2 regions of the Pelosinus baikalensis genome follow, and region 1 is predicted to be linked to the other one. Evidence: riboswitches for the same ligand, from Rfam matches in the RefSeq annotation. Region 1 holds a riboswitch; the other holds the start of a gene.
The links. Region 1 has a riboswitch for cyclic di-AMP ahead of LMF89_RS20720 (C40 family peptidase). Riboswitches for the same ligand answer to the same signal wherever they lie in the genome.
Positions count from the first base shown of each region.

Region 2: linked by a shared signal. The riboswitch ahead of LMF89_RS05995 (3D domain-containing protein) and the one ahead of LMF89_RS20720 (C40 family peptidase) in region 1 are both predicted to bind cyclic di-AMP.

Region 1 is NZ_JAJHJB010000040.1:33,760-38,378, reverse strand. Features, by position in the region: gene cybH (Ni/Fe-hydrogenase, b-type cytochrome subunit) at 1-341, shown strand, start outside; gene LMF89_RS20750 (HyaD/HybD family hydrogenase maturation endopeptidase) at 338-823, shown strand; gene LMF89_RS20745 (hydrogenase expression/formation C-terminal domain-containing protein) at 816-1,199, shown strand; gene LMF89_RS20740 (DUF1540 domain-containing protein) at 1,315-1,470, shown strand; gene LMF89_RS20735 (hypothetical protein) at 1,571-1,873, shown strand; gene aroH (chorismate mutase) at 1,821-2,339, shown strand; gene LMF89_RS20725 (glycosyltransferase family 2 protein) at 2,370-3,308, shown strand; cyclic di-AMP (ydaO/yuaA leader) riboswitch at 3,472-3,618, shown strand; gene LMF89_RS20720 (C40 family peptidase) at 3,623-4,291, shown strand; gene LMF89_RS20715 (Fur family transcriptional regulator) at 4,566-4,619, shown strand, end outside.
Region 2 is NZ_JAJHJB010000005.1:176,428-181,046, reverse strand. Features, by position in the region: gene LMF89_RS06005 (hypothetical protein) at 77-598, opposite strand; gene LMF89_RS06000 (DMT family transporter) at 769-1,227, opposite strand; gene LMF89_RS05995 (3D domain-containing protein) at 1,353-1,943, opposite strand; cyclic di-AMP (ydaO/yuaA leader) riboswitch at 2,006-2,147, opposite strand; gene LMF89_RS05990 (L,D-transpeptidase family protein) at 2,185-2,892, opposite strand; gene LMF89_RS05985 (3D domain-containing protein) at 3,177-3,905, opposite strand; gene LMF89_RS05980 (Zn-dependent hydrolase) at 4,061-4,619, opposite strand, start outside.

The DNA of each region.
Region 1 (4,619 bases):
GTCCTTATCTAAGAAATTCAATGGCGCGTGCAGGATACGGCGGAGTGTATGGTATGATATTTTTGGAAGCTTTCACTGGTTTTGCTATGTATGGTCAGATCAATCCTAATAGCTGGTTATCTAAGTTGTTTGGACCTCTTAATCATTTGCTTGTGGATGAATATATTGTTCATATGATTCATCATTACATAGCATGGATGATCATTTTATTTGTAATTATTCATGTGTATATGGCAACAAGAGCTGATATGAGTGAAAAATATGGTGAGATATCGGCCATGTTCTCCGGTGTGAAATTCTATGATAAAGAACCTGATGACGTGGGAGATCTTAAAGAATGAAACAGATCACGGTTTTAGGGGTTGGTAATATATTAATGCAGGATGAGGGGTTTGGTGTGAGAGTTGTAGAACAACTTTTAAAACAATACTCCTTTCCTCAAAACGTTCAGATCTTAGATGGCGGCACACTTGGCATGGAGTTGCTAAGGTTTTTAATTGAGACAGATAAATTGATTTTAGTAGATGCGGTGGCTGGAAGTTTACCGCCAGGATCTCTTTATCATTTTCAAAACAATGAGGTTAAAGCATATTTTAAAGAAAAAGTATCCATGCATGAGCTTGGTATTCAAGATGTCTTAGCGATAATGGATGTAATGGAAAAACCTGTACAAGAAATTATGATACTGGGAGTGCAGCCATTAACGGTCGATATCGGCTTGGAAATGACTCCTATTGTAGCTGAAAAAGTAGATGAAATAGTAGAACAGATATTGTTAGTGCTTCATGAATGGCAAGTAGAGGTTGTGAAAATTGATGAGTAAGGAAATGAATCAATCGCCAAAAGCTAGAGCGATATTGTTTGAAATTTATGGTGCATTGCAGCGTTTTATTGATACCGGTGAAACCTGGAGTATCTTCATTAATAAAATGTCTCTTGTTTCGGAGGAACGACAAGAAATTCGTGATTTTCTTGGGATAGGGCATATTAAGATTGATTTACTAGATAGCGCTGAAGCGGCTGAGTGGATAGAGAGTGGTATTTCAGGGATCTGGTACGGGGTTCATTACGATCAGACGAAGAATCCTATCCTGGAGACGATTGAGATTGGAAGATTTCCTCAGGTAGCTTCTTCGCAAATTGAAGATGTACATAGAAGTTTAAAAGAATTACAACTTGGATTAAACGATAGGGAATGAGAAGCTCATGAAGGCTTTTCATTCCCTATTTCTTTTATATATATTTTTTTTACTTAATGGATAAAGTATAATGCTTTTTTGTATACTAAGATTGAAAAAAAAAGGAGGTGAACTCATGTTAGATGGTGTAAAATGTACGGTTTCGAATTGTAAATATTGGAAAAATGGTGAACACTGTGATGCCTCTGCAATTGAGGTAAATGTGGATGGTGGGGGCAAAGCCGCTAATCAAAGTGAGCAAACAAACTGTAAAACCTTTTATCAAAAATAATCATAGTCATCGGATAAAACCTGGTATAATCCAGGTTTTATCTTTACTATGGTATACATCTTTCTTAAACTTCATATTAATTATGGAGGGGTGAGGGAGTATGAATATTAAAAATTTGTATGTAGTATATACGAAGGACGATAAAAAAGAAAAGATTAAGATCGAAGATTACCGGATAAATCAGGAAACAGGTCATAATGATCTATTATTCACTATAGGGAATGAAAAGACTTGGGTTGATGCTCACGATGTTGTACTATATAGGGACCAAGGCAGTGTGTTTTGCTGGAAGGATCATCATGAAGGAATGTATATAGAACTAAATGAGACGAATTTGGTATGTCCTGTATGTGGCTGGTGGAAATGCAGCCATTGTGGTTCATGCTATTGTAATAAATCCTAACCTTTGTATAATGTATAGAGGATATAAAGCAGTTTATATAGAATTATTTATATCTAAAAATGTAATAACAGAGAGGATGATAAATTTGTTGCGTGGTATCCGAGGTGCTACAACAGTAGTTAAAAATGAATCCACTGAAATTATTGAAAGAGTAACAGAGCTTTTAACTACGATAGTACAAGCTAATGAATTCGAAATGGAGGATATAGGTGCTGTTATTTTTAGTTCGACTCCAGATATTAATGCTACTTTTCCAGCGATTGCTGCTAGAAATATAGGGTGGACAGAAGTACCATTATTCGGAACACAAGAAATTGATAGTCCAAATGGTGTCCCTCAGTGCATTCGGGTACTTATATTATTAAATACAGATTTGCCTCAAAAGGACATTAAGCATATTTATTTAAGAGAAGCAGTAGTGCTAAGGCAAGATCTTAAGCAGGAGAGTCATGTATCGGAATCATAAAGGTGGGCAGCTAAGAATCGAGGCGAGAAGATGAAGTCGATCTCAATTGTTGTACCTGTGTTTAATGAAGAAGAGAACATTCAGGTTTTTTATCAAGAAGTTTGCAAATATATGGAGCCTCTACCGTATTGTTTTGAATTGATTTTTGTAGATGATGGGTCAAAAGATGCGACTCCTTTCATATTGGAAAGATTAGCTCAGCAAGATCATAGGGTACGAGGTTTGATTATGGCGCGTAATTTTGGACACCAATTGGCTTTAACTTGTGGACTTGATTATGCGGAAGGGGACGGGGTGATTACCATGGATGGGGATATGCAGCATCCGCCGGAAATGTTGCCCCTCTTACTAACCAGATGGGAAGAGGGATATGAAGTAGTACAAACCATACGAATTAGTACGGAAGGTGTATCTTGGTTTAAATCCCTTACTTCTGCCTTATACTATAAAATAATTAACAAATTATCGAAGGTACATATACAAGAAGGTGGCTCTGACTTTCGTTTACTAGATAAAGCAGTAGTTCAAAGTTTTCGCCGTTTTAAAGAACGAGCACGCTTTATTCGCGGTATGATTGGAGCCATTGGCTATAAACAGGTTTTAGTAGAATTTGTTGCTCCAAAACGTTATGCAGGGACATCAAAATTTTCTCTAGGTAGGATGATGCATTTTGCTTTAGACGGCATTACATCTTATTCTAAGTTGCCACTTCGTTTCGCCTTTTATATAGGGCTACTTTTCGCCTTGATTAGCTTTAGTGTTACGATGCATGTTATCTATATTAAACTATTTACACTAGAAGCAGTACCAGGCTGGGCAACGATTACAGCTAGTATTTTACTTTTAGGTGGCTTGCAATTACTTGGGTTAGGTATTATTGGTGAATATGTAGGTCGTATATTTGAAGAAGTAAAACAACGTCCTTTATACTTGGTACGGGCAGAATATAAACGGCAGAAGCAGGAATAAAAGAGCTTTTGCTATTTCTTTATATTTAATATGTAATAATGAGAAATAAAATTGTAACCGATGAGTTACATAAAACATAGTATAAAATATAGTATAAAATATGTAAAAAGATGAGATATGTGGCAGGATTTTTTAGAAATAAAGCGAATAATACAAAAGTGCAGTTTTATAAATGCCTAATCAAGGCACAGGACCGGGGGAACCACAGTTTTGGGGTGAAACGTGTAGGGCGGCTTTACCATTGCCTGAAAGTAGGGGGATCTCAACCCTAACCCGTCAGCTAACCTCGGAGGCTAGTGAGAGGGGTATGCATATTGATTAAGTTTTTTCGAGTGGTAGTGTTCTTACTAGTTTTAGTAAGTGCAGGAACTATAACCTGCGCTGCTGCAGCCTATCATCAAGGTGACCAAGGAGACGATATCGCTAACATTCAAGCACAATTGAATGCTCTTGGTTACAATGCTGGTAGTTCTGATGGAGATTTTGGCGAAATGACAGCAAACGCAGTAAAAGATTTTCAAAAAGACAGGGGCTTGGATGCTGATGGAGTGATTGGCATGCAGACATATCGTGCTCTTATGGGCAGAGAAATGCCAGTAAGCCGTGATAGTTCCAGTGCTATCATACGAAGAATCGTACAGACAGCATTGAATTATCAAGGCGTACCGTATGTATTTGGTGGCACGTCACCAAATGGTTTTGATTGTTCGGGCTTTACTCGATATGTATTTGCGCAAGCTGGAGTTTACTTGCCAAGAGCTGCTGATGAACAGTATGGAGTTGGACAGTCTGTATCGTACAGCCGTTTGCAACCTGGAGATACAGTGTTCTTTACTACGTATGAAGCCGGTGCGTCTCATTCTGGTATTTATGTGGGAAATGGAAAGTTTATTAGTGCTACTTCTAGCCGTGGTGTCGTGATCGATCGATTGGACAGCGGTTATTGGGGAGCACGTTACTTAGGAGCGCGCCGAGTCTTATAATGTGGTTTATAGGAGGCAAAATGCCTCCTTACTTTTATTTAGTATTTAAATTAGAAAAATAAAGTACAAGAAGACTAGGTATTGCCAGATAACTTAGGTGGTAATCCTGGATTTTTATTATCTATATAAAATTGGTATGAAATAGGTTATAGTGTCATTAGATAAGGTAGAACAAATAGGTATTCGATTTTTTGTTCTTCAAATATTATAGTAACTTTATTTTTTTGCCGTTCTAATAAGAATCTTATTATTTGTAAAAAAGGGAAAGATATATATGATATATGATGTAATGAAGAAATTAAAGGAAAAAGGTTATCGCATAACACCC
Region 2 (4,619 bases), on a different contig from region 1:
CTCTTTATATTATAGAGTATTCAAACTTGCTTTGCAAGTAGTTTTTATGTAGTTTTATTATGATCACAGCACTTATTCAAAAATCACTTTCATATTCTCGGATGATCTCTTGAAGGCGAATTAAATTATCAATAAGAGCTTCGTTTGCATCTTCTCTTAATTCCTGAAGTAGTGCAATAATAGCTTCATAACTTGATTCGAGAGGCAGATCTCGTGTCTTTTTGATATCAATATCAATCTCTTCTAAGATCATAATTTCCATGATTTCTTCCATTTTTTCTTTTCCTAGCCGTTTAACACTTTCCAAGGTACTTTTGAGTAAATCAGCCGTTTCCTCAGTAACTTCTTTAACACTAAGAATGTAATCCTCTTCTGTACGCTCAATGGTATAAAAAAGGTTGCCTCGCTCATTTGATCCTTCAAATATAAATGGATCGCCAAATTTTATGGCCTCTACTATACGCTCTTCAACTTCTAAATAAATATCATCAAGACCCGTATGGCTCGTTTTTTCATCTCCAAAAGTCAAAGAGTATTTTTTTCTTCCTTGTCCCACAATCGAATTTATTTTGTCATTTTCAAAATTGCTCACTTGCATTCCTCCGTTACTGTCATTATTGTTTGAAATAACTAATGATAGTTCGACTGCAAGCTATATTATTCCTCTTTCTTTAATTGTTAAATAAGAAAGATCTTAAAAACTTTTAAAAATGCCTTTTGGTTTGCTATGTAATCAGTAAAATCATAACGCTTTTATTTACTAATAATTTAGCTTAATAGTAACTTTCCTCCTATTGCCAATAATACAAGGCCTAATATTTGATTCCATCCATAGCTGATTTGCGCTAAGCCGAATGCACCGAAGTGATCAATAATTATGGCCGTTAATACTTGACCCACAATGATTGCGGTTGTTGCGTTGGCCGCTCCTACTTCTGGGATGCTAGCAGCTACAAGATAAATAATTCCCACGCCAACTACTCCTCCAAGATAAACATACCAAGGTGCCTCGGCAAATGCGGATAAATCGCCCTTACCCATTTTCATTCCGAATAATAGCAATAGGATCAGAATTGTACCTGTAATATGCACAATAAAAGTGGTCTCAAGAAGACCAATAACTTTACTCAATCCTGCATTTAAAGCTCCCTGTACTGCCATGAGCACACCAGAAACGAAAGCCAACAACAATGCTAATGTATTCCCTGATATATCCAATCTATACACTCCTCAAACTAAATCTGTTTTTTCTGTCTTAGAGTAGTATCTTATTTGACTCATCTTTATATACCAGCTAATAAATCAAAAACGAAAAAACACTTAATTCAAAAAAAATACAGGCTTTACGCCTGTTAATCTAAAATGTATACAATTACTTTTTTTCTGCCAAATTGCATTGCCTCACCATGGCTATCAAAGGCTAGATCAATCTTATTCCCCTTTATAGCACCGCCGATATCATCTGCGATTGCATGACCATAGCCAGGAATGAATAACCTCGTTCCAAGGGGAATTACATTAGGATCAACAGCTACAATTCCCTTACGTACTAAATTACCACCATATGTATGATTGGAGTTTCCATCATCATAAGCACTATATGCAGATGCACTCATATTTAAGGACCTGCTATACCTGCTCGGATTACCGTCAGCGCTGCCAGGACGCCCTAAACACAGTAAAGTCTCTCTACCAACAACTCCATCAGCCAGTAAGCCGTTGCTAATTTGAAAATCTTTAATTGCCTTTAATGTTGCCTTCCCAAAAACACCATCAACTTCATCGAAGTAGAAACCTTTTTCTAAAAGTGATTTTTGAACCATTTGCACATCTTCACCGCGCATGCCAAACTTGATTAGTTTGTCCCCAGGTGCGGCAAAAACGACAGCACTACTTAGCAGCATGCAAAAAGCTAATGCTACTGCTACATAAACCTTTTTCATTTGTTCACCTCTCTTTTTTAACGCTTCGGAGGTTATTGATTACGCACAACGCAATAACAAAAAACTCCTAACGTTCAGCCTCCGGGGTTAGCTGTCGGGATAGGGAAAAGAGAGATCGAAGAACGCGCCCCTCCGTTTTAACGGATTATCCCCTGTTTTTATATTGGTTCCCCCGTACCTATAAGGATTCGGCATTATAGATATAATACTATATTTTATGCAAATAGTCAAAATTAGGTGTTCAAATTCCTAACAAATCTGACATTTGTTTGGTTACAATACCAGTAATCTCCATATTATGTTCTGCTTGATATGCTTCAACGGCTTGTTTCGTAACGGTCCCAAAGATACCATCAGCTCGGCTATTTAAATAACCTAATTCTTTTAGCTTCATTTGTAATACGGACACATCTGACCCTGTTATTTGGTGTTTAAGAGTACGTTCTACTTTTATTTTACGCCCTTCAATACGCACAGGAGTGCCGATTGGTACCCATTCAAATAATTCTTCTACATCTTTGTTGCGCATGCGGATACAGCCGTGACTAGCAAACTGCCCAATAGACCAAGGTTTGTTTGTTCCATGTATCCCGTATATCCCCCATGGTACATTAAGTCCAATCCAGCGAGTACCAAAACCTGTGCCCCAGTTATAATCTTTCCATACTACATTCCACTCTCCAATAGGTGTAGGGGTCTTATTCTTACCTACAGCAATTCGATATTTCTTATGTAAATTTCCATCACTATACACCTCTAATATCCTTTGGGATATTTTAATAACTACACTTACTGTTCCTGAAGGCGCAGTCATTGTTTGATTCTCAATCGCTGCTAATTCTTTCTCATCCATATATTCAAATCCTACCATTCCAAAAATAAGACTCATTAACAATAGAATAGCAACGCTGTAAAATATCTGTTGGCGCCTGATCTTTACTATTGTCACACTATTCCCTCCCTAATAGAACACTCTCTAAAAATATATGTATTCAAGGAGGAAAATAGTATAATAGTATTTATATGCTGTTAAAATTAACAAAATGGAGGCATTTACTTTTGGCGACGATAAAACTATATCACGAAAATGCTTATACCAAAGATTTTACTGCCAACATTACTAAGATAACGTCTCTGCCTAATGATAAACGGGCTGTAACTCTTATACCTTCTATAAAAAACAGCTCTAGCTTGTGTAACCTTTGCAGGTCACAAACTAGAGCTGTTTTTTTATTAATTTAGCACATACACTTTTACTTTTTGAATACCATAATCAAGAGCATCTTGACGATCATTGAAGACTAAATCGATACGATTTCCTTTAATGGCACTTCCTTGATCTTCTGCGACAGCTTCACCATAACCTTCAATCCATAATTTCGTTCCCATGGGAATTACCCGTGGATCTACAGCTGCTACTCCTGAACGCACCTTGCTTCCTACATAAGTCTTAGTATCCCATTTACCATTGTCTAATGTCCCTGGTGCATACGCTGTTGCTGTCATATTTAGAACCTTTTTATAATTCTGCGGAGCCGCTGTTAAAGAATCGCTTTCATTAACAGCTTTAGGTGCTAAAATCTGATTATTAAAGAATGTAGCAATCGCTGTTAATTCTTTTTCATAAGGAGCTACTCTGCTTATAATCCTTTGCCCCATTTGCTCACGCAATGCATTTTGAACCGTTTGATTTACGTTAACTTGTTCTAATATATTGCTGCCAGTGTTTATTTGGCTAGACTGATTTACAGCAGTTTTCGCCAACGTCTCAATTACCTGTTGCTTATTGCCTTGTTCCCATTGATTTTTCAATAGTAATAATTGTTGTATTCGATCGACATTGGCCTGCTGTGCTGCGATTTGCGCCAATTGGTCATTTAATGATGCGGCATGGGCAGGCACTATGGGAGAAAAAAACTGAACTACCACAACTGCTGCAATACTCGCAATTATTTTTTTCATTTGTAATCCCCTTTCGAAAATGCATATATGGGTAAATCCTATCTATGTCATTTTAACATACAGTTTACATAATTAGTAACGGTAATTACTACCTAATAAAAAGAAGCGGATTATAAACCGCTTCTTTTTCTAACTTTATTCTACTTTTAATACATTTACTTTGCTAATTGAAATAACGTTTCTGTCAGCACATCAATTCCGGACATGATTTCATCGATTGCAGTATGTTCTTCCCCATTGTGGCTAACGCCATTTTGCGACGGAACAAAAATCATTCCAGCTGGTGCCAGGTGCGATAGATTCAATGCATCATGCCCGGTCCGACTATGTATAACTTGATGAGGCACCTTCTTTTCCACACATACTTTTTTAATAAGGCTCATGATATCTTTATTCATATTTACAGGCTTCTCTGCAGACAGCAACATGATAGAAACCCCTATTTCCTGACCTTCTGCGATGGTACTGATGGCATCCTTAATATCCTGCAAACATTCAATAATGCTTTCATGATTTACACCACGAATATCCACCCACATTTCTACCACGCCAGGAATCACATTAATAGCCCCTGGGTATACGTTGAGCATCCCTACGGTGGTAACTGTACCATATTTTGATTGTTCTGCGCCAATTTCGTGTATTGCCAGTACAATCATAGACGCGCTAACTAATGCATCTCGTCTTTCTTCCATGGGGGTAGAGCCAGAATGA